DNA from 2 places in the Rossellomorea sp. YZS02 genome. Region 2 is predicted to be linked to the other one. Evidence: riboswitches for the same ligand, from Rfam matches in the RefSeq annotation. Region 2 holds a riboswitch; the other holds the start of a gene.
The links. A riboswitch is a leader RNA that binds a small molecule or an ion and turns the genes downstream of it on or off. The one in region 2 is predicted to bind S-adenosylmethionine.

Region 1 (6,479 bases), on a different contig from region 2:
ATAGCAGCCGCCTTCGATATTGAATACACCGTTCGGGGACCATCCGTGCTCATCATCACCGATCAAACGGCGGTTAGGATCTGCGGATAAAGTCGTTTTACCAGTACCGGATAATCCGAAGAACAATGCGACATCGCCTTCGCGTCCAACGTTTGAAGAACAGTGCATGGACAGGATATCGGATTCAGGAAGTACATAGTTCATCACGGAGAAGATCGACTTCTTCATTTCACCGGCATATTCCGTTCCGCCGATCAATACGATTCTTTTTTCAAATGAAACGATGATAAACGTTTCAGAGTGAGTGCCATCCACTTCCGGATCAGCTTTGAAGTTCGGCGCTGAAATGACGGTGAACTCTGATTGATGATCTTTTAACTCATCTGTTTCCGGGCGGATGAATAATTGGTGGGCAAAAAGATTATGCCACGCAAATTCATTGATTACCTGGATCGGCAGTCTATGTTTCGGGTCGGCGCCTGCGAACCCTTTAAATGAAAATACTTCTTCTTTTTCTTTTAAGTATTCGATGACTTTCGTATATAATTTATCGAATGATTCCGAAGAGATCGGCTGATTGACAGAACCCCATTCGATTTTATCTTTCGTCGTTGGTTCTTCTACAATAAATTTATCCTTAGGAGAGCGTCCTGTGTATTTACCAGTTTCTGCTCTGATTGCACCTGATGAAGTTAAAACTCCTTCATTTCGTTGAAGGACCTTTTCGACTAGTTGAGAAACAGATAATTGTTCCTGGATGTTTTGACCGTTAAGTAATTCCGTTAATTCATTAGACATGCTCACTGAATTCATTAGAACCCTTCCTTTATATAAATTTATTTAAATGGAATCGTTTACTTTACAAAAATAGTATAACACAATCAAGCTATTAGTCTATACTATTTATTTAATTTTATAATGTGTCTTCATTTTGTCACATTTTTCTCCCTGATATAGCTTGTTTCTTCTTATATATATGAAAATGTGAAAAGAATGTTTAGCCTCATGGATGAATTAGGCTATTTTAGACAGACTGTGACTTCCAGTGGCATGCTCTAAAGCTGGTTAAACCTGTCATTCGAAAAAAAGTTGACACCCTTTGTCCTAAACGTTATCATTGTTCCTTGAACGGATACTCTTATCCTGAGCTGGTGGAGGGAGCAGACCCTATGAAACCCAGCAACCTGCTAAATAGTGTAAGGATCTTCTTCTTTATGAATCGATCCGATTAAGCGAAGGTGCTAAACTGAGGCAAGGTCTCTAAAACCTTGAACGATAAGAGAGAAAAGGCGCGGCTATGATCTGAAACCTTTCCTCTGAAGCTTTTCCCCGAGGAAGGGTTTTTTCTGTTTATAGTGGACCACATGCACATAAATCATGATTGTTTGATAAAAGAATCATGTTTACTTCATACTACTTAGGGAAATGAGTACCGTATCTGTTTACTTTTTGTCGGAACTGTTTCTGACAAATATGCTTAAGGAGGAACCTTGATGTCAACTAAACGTCGTCTGTTTACATCTGAGTCCGTAACCGAAGGACATCCAGATAAAATTTGTGACCAAATCTCTGATTCAATTCTTGATGCAATTCTTACCAATGATCCGAATGCACGTGTAGCGTGTGAAACATCTGTTACAACGGGTCTTGTGCTGGTTGCAGGTGAAATCACTACAAATACGTATGTCGATATTCCGAAAATCGTTCGTGAAACGATCCGTGAAATCGGTTATACTCGCGCGAAATACGGCTTTGATGCTGAAACATGTGCTGTTCTGACTTCCATCGATGAGCAGTCTGCCGATATCGCTCAAGGTGTGGACCAGGCACTTGAAGCTCGCGAAGGTCAAATGTCCGATGAAGAAATCGATGCCATCGGTGCCGGGGACCAGGGGTTAATGTTCGGATTTGCTTGTAATGAAACGAAAGAGCTTATGCCTCTTCCGATTTCTCTTGCACACAAAATCTCTCGTCGTCTGACAGAGGTTCGTAAAGAAGAAATTCTTCCTTACCTTCGTCCGGATGGAAAAACGCAAGTAACCGTTGAATACGATGAAAACGACAAGCCGGTTCGCATCGACACAATCGTTATCTCTACTCAGCATCATCCTGAAGTGACGCTTGAGCAAATTCAGCGCAACCTGAAAGAATATGTCATTGACCCAGTTGTACCGAAAGAACTGATCGATGAAGAAACGAAATACTTCATCAACCCGACTGGCCGCTTCGTAATCGGTGGACCACAAGGTGATGCAGGATTAACAGGACGTAAAATCATCGTTGACACATATGGCGGATACGCGCGTCACGGTGGAGGTGCATTCTCTGGTAAGGATGCAACGAAAGTGGACCGTTCAGCGGCTTACGCAGCGCGTTATGTAGCGAAAAACATAGTAGCAGCAGGACTTGCTGAAAAATGTGAAGTTCAATTGGCGTATGCAATCGGGGTTGCACAACCGGTGTCCATCTCCGTTGATACATTCGGAACAGGTAAAGTATCAGAAGACGTTCTAATTGACGTGGTTCGTAATAACTTTGATCTGCGCCCGGCTGGAATCATCAAAATGTTAGACCTTCGTCGTCCGATCTACAAGCAGACAGCTGCTTACGGACACTTCGGCCGTAACGATCTTGATCTTCCTTGGGAACGCACGAACAAAGCAGAAGCTTTGAAAGCAGAAGCTTTAGGCGAATAAGGAAAGATAAAAAAGACCAACACTCAAGAGGTGTTGGTCTTTTTTTGGTGATGAAAAGGCTTGTATTGTCGGTTTACTCCTATAGCAGGTATATCGTCATTTTGACAGATGAAAATTTATATATGGCAGATAACTTCGTGAAATGGAAGGGAACTTCATGCCCGTTCCTCTTTACAAGAAAATATTCCATGAGTAATCTAAGGATGGATGGGGTATCCCAAGTATAGGTAGTTAAAACGGTTTGATATTTTTATAATACTGACCTTTTTCTGCGTATTCCCTTGAAATGCGCTTCATTTCACTAATATCATGTTCGTTCAGTTCCCTCACGACTTTTGCCGGCCGTCCGAAAGCAAGGGTATTAGGCGGTATGACCTTTCCCTGGGGTACGAGGCTCCCTGCGCCGATAAAAGCCCCTTCGCCAATTTCAGCATTATCGAGGATGATTGATCCCATTCCGATCAATGCCTTTTTTCTGATCTTGCAGCTATGTAAAATCACCCCATGACCGACAGTGACTTCATCTTCAAGGATAAGAGGGTTATTTGGACTCTGATGAAGGATGGAGTTATCCTGTATATTTACTTTATCACCGATCTTAGTGGGCGCAACATCCCCCCTGATGACGGTATTGAACCAAATACTTGATTCTTCACCAATCTCCACGTCTCCGGAGATGGTTACATAATCGGCAATGAAAGCCGACTGTGCGATGACAGGTTTTTTATCGTAATATGGATAGAGCATTTTTTACTACCCCTTTCAATAATATTTATTATAATAATGGTAGCAGAATTCATTCATGGAGAGAACTACAAAGGAGGATTTGCCATGTGGAAATGGGAATCAGATCAAGAGGCAAAGGCAGTCATCGTCATCATACATGGTGCGATGGAGCATCACGGCAGGTACGGTTGGCTCATTGAAATGTGGCGTGCATCGGGATTCCACGTCGTCATGGGTGACCTGCCAGGTCAGGGTATGACGTCCCGAAGCCAGAGGGGACATATCGATTCCTTTGATGAGTATATTGTAGAAGTGAAGGATTGGATCCAGGCGGCCTATCAGTTCGAATTGCCTGTCTTTGTAATCGGTCATAGTATGGGCGGTCTCATTGCTGTTCGTTTGCTGCAGGAATCCCATGTGAACCTAGCCGGTGTCATATTATCCTCACCATGTTTGGGATTGGTGACAACGCCTGCTAAACCTGTTGAATTATTGTCACACGCTTTAAACAAAATCGCTCCAATGGTGAAGTTCCCTTCTGGACTCACCGTCGATATGGCGACCAGGAATGCGGATGTCCGTGAAATCGACAGCAACGATACTCTTTATATTACAAAAGTGTCAGTCCGCTGGTACAGAGAACTTTCCCAGGCGATTAAAGCGGCTTTTACAAACCTGGAGAAAATGCCTGACGTCCCATTATTGACGCTGCAGGCAGGTGACGATCAAATCGTTGATAAAAGGGCGGTGAAAAAGTGGTTCAATGAACTATCTCTATCCGAAATGCATTACAAAGAATGGCCAAAGTGCTATCATGAAATTTATAACGAACCTGAGAGAGAAGAAATCTTTGAATACTCAAAGAACTTCATAGAAAGTCGCTTGAAAGCGCTGGGCTACATTTTGTAAATGAGGTGATGAAATTGTCGATACCGAGTGATCCCTTTTCATTGATGACAAGAGTATACCGCAATGTTTTTCCAATCGTGCACCAGGAATTGAACGGCTGGAAGAAGCGGGCCGAAGAAATACCCAATCAGGAGCTGAGAAACCAGGCCCTTGCCAGCATCGAGCATAAAACGTTCCACTGCGAGGGAGGGGCAATCCTGTCCCTTTTGGCACTGGATAAGAAGCCTGAGACGATCCGCTTCATCGTTGCCTATCAGACAATCAGCGATTATTTGGATAATTTATGCGACCGGAGTGTATCACTGGATCCGGAAGACTTTGCCTTACTTCACCGGTCCATGAGAGATTCATTGACAGTAGGGGCGGAACCTGTAAATTATTATGCGTTGAGAAGCGATCAGGATGATGGAGGGTATCTAATGGATCTGGTCCTGACCTGTCAATCCGTTCTCGCTGATGTAAATCACTATGACAACATCAAAAAAGATCTCCTGGAACTGTGTGAATACTATTGTGATCTTCAAATACATAAGCACGTGAAGGAAGAAGAAAGAGTAGGGAGGCTGCAGGACTGGTTTGAAATCCATCGTCCCAATCTGCCAGAAATGAATTGGTATGAATTCTCCGCCTGCTCAGGTTCTACCCTGGGTATCTTTTGTTTAGTATCATACGCTTGCAGGCGGGACTTCCAGCTGTTCTATACAGAAAAGATAAAACGGGGTTATTTTCCCTATATCCAGGGTTTACATATCCTTCTCGATTACTTCATCGATCAGGATGAAGACCGGCAGGGAGGGGATCTGAATTTCTGCTTCTACTATGAGGATGATGAGCATCTGAAAGAACGCCTGCTCCATTTTCTGGCCAAAGCAGATGAACATACCCGTGAACTTCCCCACGCTCACTTCCATCGCCTGATCAATAAAGGACTCATAGGAGTCTATCTATCAGATGATAAAGCTTTACAACAAGCAAACGTCCAATCCTTCTCCAAACAATTCATCGGACAAGCAGGCTGGATCACCCGATTCTTCTACATGAACGGTAAAATCTATCGAAAATGGAGAAACCGGAAAAAAACGTCATGAATAGAGTAAAAAAGAGGGACGGACCTTCGAAATGGTTTTCGAGGTCCGTCCCTCTTTTTGTCTTTTTTCACAACTATAGTTGGACAAAATTTTTCTAAATACGACCGTTAATACCATTTTTATACATTAATAATTTGTTGATTTTTAATTTTATATGTCGATAGTCCTTACATTTTCTTTGATGAATATAGGTACATACAATCATATTAACAATATTTCGTAATACTAAATAACTAATGCTTTCTGAATATATTTACTTTTCAGAATAGTAGAGTATATTTTAATTAGTGTAAATATTTAGTACATATTTAAAGGGGGAAACGCGTTTGAAATCTCGTAAAGTATTATCGATGGCCATGGTTGCGGCTCTGAGTGTAGGGGCATTTGCTGTACCTGCATCAGCTGCAACGGTAGGGCCTGAGAATGTGTTAGCAAAGCCAACGGTGAAATATGATCATAAGCATGGAGGAGCTTTCGATTTAGGTATTGCGAATGATGATCGCCTGATCGAGATGCTGAAGAAAGAAGGAAAAATCAAGAAGAACGCTACTGCTGCAGAAGCACAAAAGGGATTGCAAAAATTCCTGGAAGCCAAAGCAGAATCCGCTGAGAAACAAGCAGATGAAGGTGAAGGCGACCTTCACAGTGAAGAAGCAAAAACGAAAGATAAACTTCAAAAAGCCATGAAAGACAATGGGGTTAAAAACGGTAAAGGAAATAAACTTGGTCATGCCAAGAAGAACTCTCCGGATCCGGTAAAAGAAGAGGCGTATGATGGTGAAAAACGTACCGATGAAGTATTGGTACTTCTTGTAGACTATCCGGACAAGCCTCATAATTCCATGACAGCTGATGAAACGGATATGTATTATGAAGGGGACGATGCCTATTCACGCGAGCATTACCAAGATATGCTATTCGGAACAGGCGGTTGGAAAGGTCCCGATGGCAAGACATATGTTTCAATGAAGCAATACTATGAGCAGCAATCTGGTGGAAGTTATTCAGTTGACGGAAACGTTGCAGGCTGGTACACAGCAAGCAAACCGGCAGCTGCATA
Region 2 (6,479 bases):
TCCATGTTCTTCCTTCAGGGGCATCTTGATCATCTCAGCTTCCGCCAAAGCCACACCTGATACATAATCCGGATAACCTGGATCGGGTACTAATACCCCGTCACCTGGATTCAATAAGCATTGGGGGATTTCAACTAGCCCTGCTTTTCCCCCAAACAGGACGGCTACTTCTGTTTCCGGATCGACCTTAACCCCGTATTCACGGAAGTAGAATGAAGAAATAGCCTCTTTAAAGGACGTTAACCCTCGAAATGGAGGATATTTATGGTTGATCGGAGAAGCTGCAGCTTCTGTCAATTTTTCCACGATATGCCGGGGCGTCGGCTGATCCGGGTTTCCCTGGCCTAAGTTAATGACGTCATGCCCCTCTTTCATCGCAGCATTCACTGTTCCTGCCAGTGATGCGAAAAATTGTTGAGGCAGTAACTCCAAACGTGCTGCCTTTTTAAAGTTTTTCATACACTCACCTACTTATTTTTTGAAAATTAATTACTTTCAAATTCTAGTCACAAATGATATAACGAAGAATAAAGAATGTAAAGGAATATATTCAAAAAAGTACATGAGGTGAAGATAATGATTCAAAAGATCGGACTCGCCCAAATGGACATCGCATATGGGCGTCCAGAAGAAAACAAAGGAAAAGTAGAACATTGGGTCAAAAAAGCAAAAGATGATGGCTGTCATACAGTCGTTCTTCCCGAGCTGTGGACAACAGGCTATGACCTTACAAGGATGGATGAAATTGCAGATGAAGAAGCAAAGGATTCCTCTTCCTACCTTACTTCCCTTTCAAAAAAATATTCAATACATATCATAGGTGGATCTGTTGCGAACAAAACGAAAGAAGGGGTAAAAAATACACTTTTAGCCGTTGATTCTAACGGACAGTTGGTCAAACAGTATTCAAAACTTCACCTGTTTAAACTGATGGATGAACATCTTTATTTACTTCCAGGACATGAGGACGGAATGTTTACTCTTGATGATACAAAAATGGCTGGACTCATTTGTTACGACATCCGTTTTCCAGAATGGTTCAGAAAGCATGTACTATTGGGAGCCAAGGTTGTTTATGTGGTTGCTGAGTGGCCGCGAGCAAGAATCGATCACTGGCAAACACTCTTAAGGGCACGTGCGATCGAAAATCAATGCTTTGTTATCGCCTGCAACCGTGTTGGTCATGATCCTGACAATGAGTTTGGAGGGTGCTCCCTCATCATTGACCCTTGGGGCAAAATCCTTGCTCAAGGTACTCACACAGAACAACTGGTTTCAGCCGCAATCGATCTGCAAGAGGTAGAAGAAGTCCGTAGGAAAATTCCCATCTTCCAGGATCGGAGACCGGATTTCTATTAATTTCAAAAAATCATTGACATGGAAAATACTTCAATGGTACTATTCAATTCAAATGAAACATTCTGAAAATTAATTAAATAGTGTACGCAACTCTTATCAAGAGCTGGCTGAGGGATTTGGCCCTATGAAGCCCAGCAACCGACCATCATACCGTTGAAAAACGGGGCGCTCTATGCGCCGGATTGATCAATCCAGTAAGGCACGGTGCTAATTCCAACAGAAAGATAGTCTTTCTGAGAGATAAGAGGCGACGAAGATGAATCTTCAAGCCTCTTTCAAACATGGAAGAGGCTTTTCTATTGCCCCGGAAAAGCCTCCATCACACCCCAAAAGGTGCATCAATAGGAGGAAATACAATGGCACTCACCAAACTCAATACGTATCAACCACTTACTGAACTATCTGCCATAGCGTTGGCCAAACGTCTAAAAATTTTTGATGATGCTTCTCAATTAACTTGTGAAGAAATCGGAGATGGAAACCTGAATCTGGTCTTTCATGTAGTTGAACGGAGTACAGATAAAGGGATCATCATCAAACAAGCTCTTCCTTATGCAAAAGTTGTTGGTGAAAGCTGGCCCCTGACTATCGAGAGGGCAAGGATTGAAGCGAGTGCCCTAAATCTTCAGAGGTCATTTGTTGGAGACCTCGTACCGGAAGTATATTATTCTGATCCAGCACTAGCCATTACCGTGATGGAGGATCTAAGCAAACTCACAATTGCTCGCACAGGCCTAATCCAAGGAAGCAAATATCCTAAGCTATCAGAGGATATAGGGACATTTCTCGGGAATACATTGTATTTCACATCGGATTATGCCTTACATCCCTTTAAGAAAAAGGAATATGTGAAGGAATTTTCAAATCCTGAACTATGTAAAATTACCGAAGACCTTGTTTTCACGGATCCTTTCTTTAATAGCGAAACTAATGACTATGAGGAAGAACTAACCGAGGATGTTCAACAATTATGGGATGATTTCAAGGTGAAACTCGAGGTGGCAAAATTAAAGAAGAGCTTCTTGACTGAAGGCGAAGCACTGCTGCACGGGGATCTTCATACGGGCAGTATATTTGTCGATACCTGCCAAACGAAAGTGATCGACCCGGAATTTGCATTTTATGGACCAATTGGTTTCGATATAGGTCAATTTATTGCCAACCTCATTTTCCAAGTAGTCTCAAATCCTGAAGAAAAAGAAACCATTCTTGATACTATCAAAAATACTTGGCACGTTTTCTCTTCAACGTTCGCGGGACATTGGAAAGAGAGTGGAGATGCCTATACGAAAGTCGATGGGTATCTTGAATATGTATTGGAGAAAAGTTTCCGGGACAGCATCGGCTTTGCAGGATGTGAATGTATCAGAAGGACGATCGGTCTTGCACATGTGGATGACCTGGAGAGCATCAGTTGTAAGGAACGTAGGCTAAAAGCAAAACGGGCCTGTTTGAACATTGGAAAAAGACTCATTATAAACCGTATGGATATTCAATCGATCGAGGAACTTCTGACGATTGTACGGTCACATTCTGAATGAAAAGGAGATACTCATGACACAAACACTTACCATACCAACCTCACTCGAGTGGCATGAAGATCATTTACTGATCCTTAATCAACAAAAGCTGCCAAATGTAGTTGAATATCTTAAACTTAGAAATCTGCATGAATATTATGAAGCGATTGTCTCACTCAAAGTAAGGGGGGCACCGGCAATCGGGATCACTGCGGCATACGGGCTCGCTCTAGCCGCAAGTCAATATGACACAGAAAATCTGAAAGAGTTCATGAGCCTTTTCACACGTGATAAAAAATACCTTGCAGATTCAAGGCCGACTGCTGTCAATTTATTCTGGGCATTGAACCGCCTGGATAAAGTACTGGAACATGTACAAACCGTAAATGAAGCAAAGACCGATTTGATTCATACAGCTATCCAGATTCATACAGAGGATGAGGAGGTATGCAGGATGATCGGGGAGTTTGCCCTGACAGTATTGGATGATAAGCGTAAGGTTATGACCATTTGCAATGCCGGAAGCATTGCCACAAGTAAATATGGAACTGCACTCTCCCCTTTTCACTTAGGAAGGGAGAAAGGGATCGGGTTTCAAGTGTTCGCCTGTGAAACTCGGCCAGTGCTTCAGGGTGCTCGTCTGACTGCTTGGGAACTTCAGCAGTCAGGTGTTGACGTGACCCTTATTACCGACAGCATGGCCGCTCATACTATCAAGGAGAAAGGAGTGGAAGCGGTGATAGTCGGCGCTGACCGTATAGCTGCAAATGGGGATACTGCAAATAAAATCGGAACATCGATGCTTGCCATTCTATGTAGCCATTACAGTATTCCTTTTTATGTGGCTGCTCCCTCCTCCACGTTTGATCTGGACTCTAAGACAGGTGAGGATATCCCCATAGAAGAAAGAGCACGTGAAGAAATCACGACGATGGCAGGCTCCATCATCGCCCCAGAAAATGTCCCAGTTTATAATCCCGCCTTTGACGTGACCTCGAATGAGTTGATTGCTGGTATCATCACAGAAAAAGGAGTGTTGTATCCTGACTTTGAAGAAAGCATAGGACGTGCCATTGGAGTAATTTAAAGAAGAGAAGGGACTTCACCTTCTCTTTTCCCCTATCTATCCGGTTATATCAGCTTGGTAGAAGCCCACATTTCCCTCGGATTCACCTCGTATATGCCATTTTCACGGTACATGAACTGATGGATGATGAATTCTCTCCTTAATGTGGCAAAGTCTTCATGGAATTGTTGAATATATTCATTCAATTCTTTTTCCTCATACTTTTCACCCACTTTGAGTCCCTCCACCATATGTTCGAGTATGAATAGTTTTTTCTTTTGTTGTGAAGGAATGGTCTTGATCCGTCCATTTTTCTCCAGGAAATTATTTTTCACTTTCTGTTTCTCTTTCATTAGTTGTTCTGTCAACGTTCTTTCCCCTTTCTCTTCATGAGCAAATCTGTGAAGAACATCCCCGTGATGATTTAGTACTTTTTTATTCAGAAAATAGTAAATCGTGTTTTTCTCCCGTCTTGAATAGACAAGATTGCATTCTTTAAGCTTCGTCAAATGATGGGAGATTGTGGGTGCCGTAAGCCCAAGTTTCCCCGCAATGGCCCCTACGTGCAGGTTTTCTTCTGCCAGTAAGTAGACAATCTTAATACGGGTCGGATCCCCCATTGTTTTATGAAAAGCCACCTGTTTACTAAGCTGCAAAAGTTGCCACCCCTTTTTATAATTAGATTATCATCTAATTAGATGATAATCTAAACAGGTGAAAGAATCAATCTGTTTTTTCAGAAAGATTCATCAAGTCTGTGGTAACTGGTGCAAGATGCATAAAAAAAAACAGATATAATCCCAGGGGATTATATCTGTTTTCCTTAACTTTCCAGTGACAATAAGATTTCTTTTTTATCGATTTGCGTACCTGCATAGCCTGTGAGTTTCTTATTCTTCCCGATGACTCGGTGACAGGGGATGATGATGGGGAACCGGTTTGCTTTATTCGCCTGTCCAACTGCCCGCACGGCTTTAGGTCTACGAACGGTTTCTGCTAAATCTTGATACGAACAGGTTTCACCATATGGGATGTCTTGAAGGGCATTCCATACTTCCAATTGAAAGTCTGTTCCTTCTATTTTCAGAGGAAGATCAAATACTCTCCTTTCCCCATTAAAAAATTCATGCAGCTGTTCCTTCGCCTTTAGAAGAATGGGATGATCCGCTTCATTGGATACTTCTTCTTCAACGAACTGCACAGAAAGCAATTGATTTTGATCTGCAGAAAGCTTAAGGTTCCCGATGGGACTAGCAATAGTGATTGAATGAAACGACATTTTAAAGGACTCCTTTATGATTTTGGCAAATAAATATGGAAGATGGTCCCTTCTCCAACCATGCTCTCAACCTGGACGCTTCCTTTATGCTCTTTAATAATTTTAAAGCTTACCATCAGGCCAAGTCCAGTCCCTCGTTCCTTTGTTGTATAAAAGGGTTCACCAAGCTTTTTTATTTTATCTTTTGAGATCCCGCCTCCCTGGTCCTTGATTTCGATATGAATCATTTCTTCTGCTGTTTCCTTGATGCTGATTGAAATGACCCCGCCACCTGACATTACTTCAATGGCATTCTTAATCACATTGATGAATACCTGCTTTAACTGATTGGGTTCAGCTACGATAGACGGCAGGTTCACCTGATAATTTTCCTCATACTGAACATTATGCATGACTGCCTGGGCACTTAATAATTCAACCGTATCCTTCATGATTTTGATTAAATCCGTTTCCTGGAATTGGATTGCCTGAGGCTTTGCCAGTACCAGAAATTCCGTAATGATCGACTCAATTCGCTGAAATTCAGAAGTGATAACATTAAAGTACATTTCATGATCTTTGCCCACGCTGTTTTCCAGCAGTTGAATGAACCCTTTAAGTGCGGTCATCGGGTTCCTGATCTCGTGGGCGATCCCTGCAGCAAGTTCCCCCACAACACTTAATGTATCTGATTTTCTTAATTGTTCCTGCATTTCAATCTGATCTGTAATGTCACGGATGATAGTTAAATTCAGGTTGGAAAGTAAATTATATTTAGATGATAGCTCTACATATTGAACTCTTTCCCTATATGAAGTTAACGTCTTTAAAAACGTCGCTTGACCGTCCTCTTTCAACTGCTGCAAATATTCATCATACGATTCTTCACCAGGCTCTATATTCAATATTTCCCGAACATCCTTACCGATGAGCTGATCTTTTTCCATGTTGATGATTTTACTCACTTCAGGATTTGCATCTACAACAACATAATTATGATTCGTCAGCAGCAATCCGTCCAAAGACCCTTCGAAAATTTTCCGGAACCGTTCTTCGCTTTCTCGTAATTCCTTCTCCATTTGATACCGTTCACTGACATTACGAAATATCGTCATATTATATCCATCAACGGAGTGAAGTTTGGATGTGAATTCCAGATGCTTCAGCTGGTTGTTTGGCATGAGGAACAATACCTCATCCCGCACTGCTCCGCTTCTGTTCAATTGTTCCATGACCAAATCGAATTTTTGGCTTTCTAGAGGATACACGAAGTCCC

Region 1: it holds a riboswitch for S-adenosylmethionine, as region 2 does, so the genes downstream of both, metK (methionine adenosyltransferase) here and mtnK (S-methyl-5-thioribose kinase) in region 2, are expected to answer to the same signal.

The regions. Positions count from the first base shown of each region.
Region 1 is NZ_JAXBLY010000019.1:63,439-69,917, reverse strand. It holds gene pckA (phosphoenolpyruvate carboxykinase (ATP)) at 1-813, opposite strand, end outside; SAM riboswitch class I at 1,136-1,282, shown strand; gene metK (methionine adenosyltransferase) at 1,494-2,696, shown strand; gene SLH55_RS17660 (gamma carbonic anhydrase family protein) at 2,928-3,443, opposite strand; gene SLH55_RS17655 (alpha/beta hydrolase) at 3,528-4,331, shown strand; gene SLH55_RS17650 (tetraprenyl-beta-curcumene synthase family protein) at 4,346-5,419, shown strand; gene SLH55_RS17645 (immune inhibitor A domain-containing protein) at 5,746-6,479, shown strand, end outside.
Region 2 is NZ_JAXBLY010000004.1:4,253-10,731, reverse strand. It holds gene SLH55_RS05270 (pyridoxal phosphate-dependent aminotransferase) at 1-459, opposite strand, end outside; gene SLH55_RS05265 (carbon-nitrogen family hydrolase) at 577-1,359, shown strand; SAM riboswitch class I at 1,450-1,606, shown strand; gene mtnK (S-methyl-5-thioribose kinase) at 1,716-2,900, shown strand; gene mtnA (S-methyl-5-thioribose-1-phosphate isomerase) at 2,914-3,966, shown strand; gene SLH55_RS05250 (metalloregulator ArsR/SmtB family transcription factor) at 4,011-4,601, opposite strand; gene SLH55_RS05245 (methylated-DNA--[protein]-cysteine S-methyltransferase) at 4,769-5,224, opposite strand; gene SLH55_RS05240 (PAS domain S-box protein) at 5,239-6,479, opposite strand, start outside.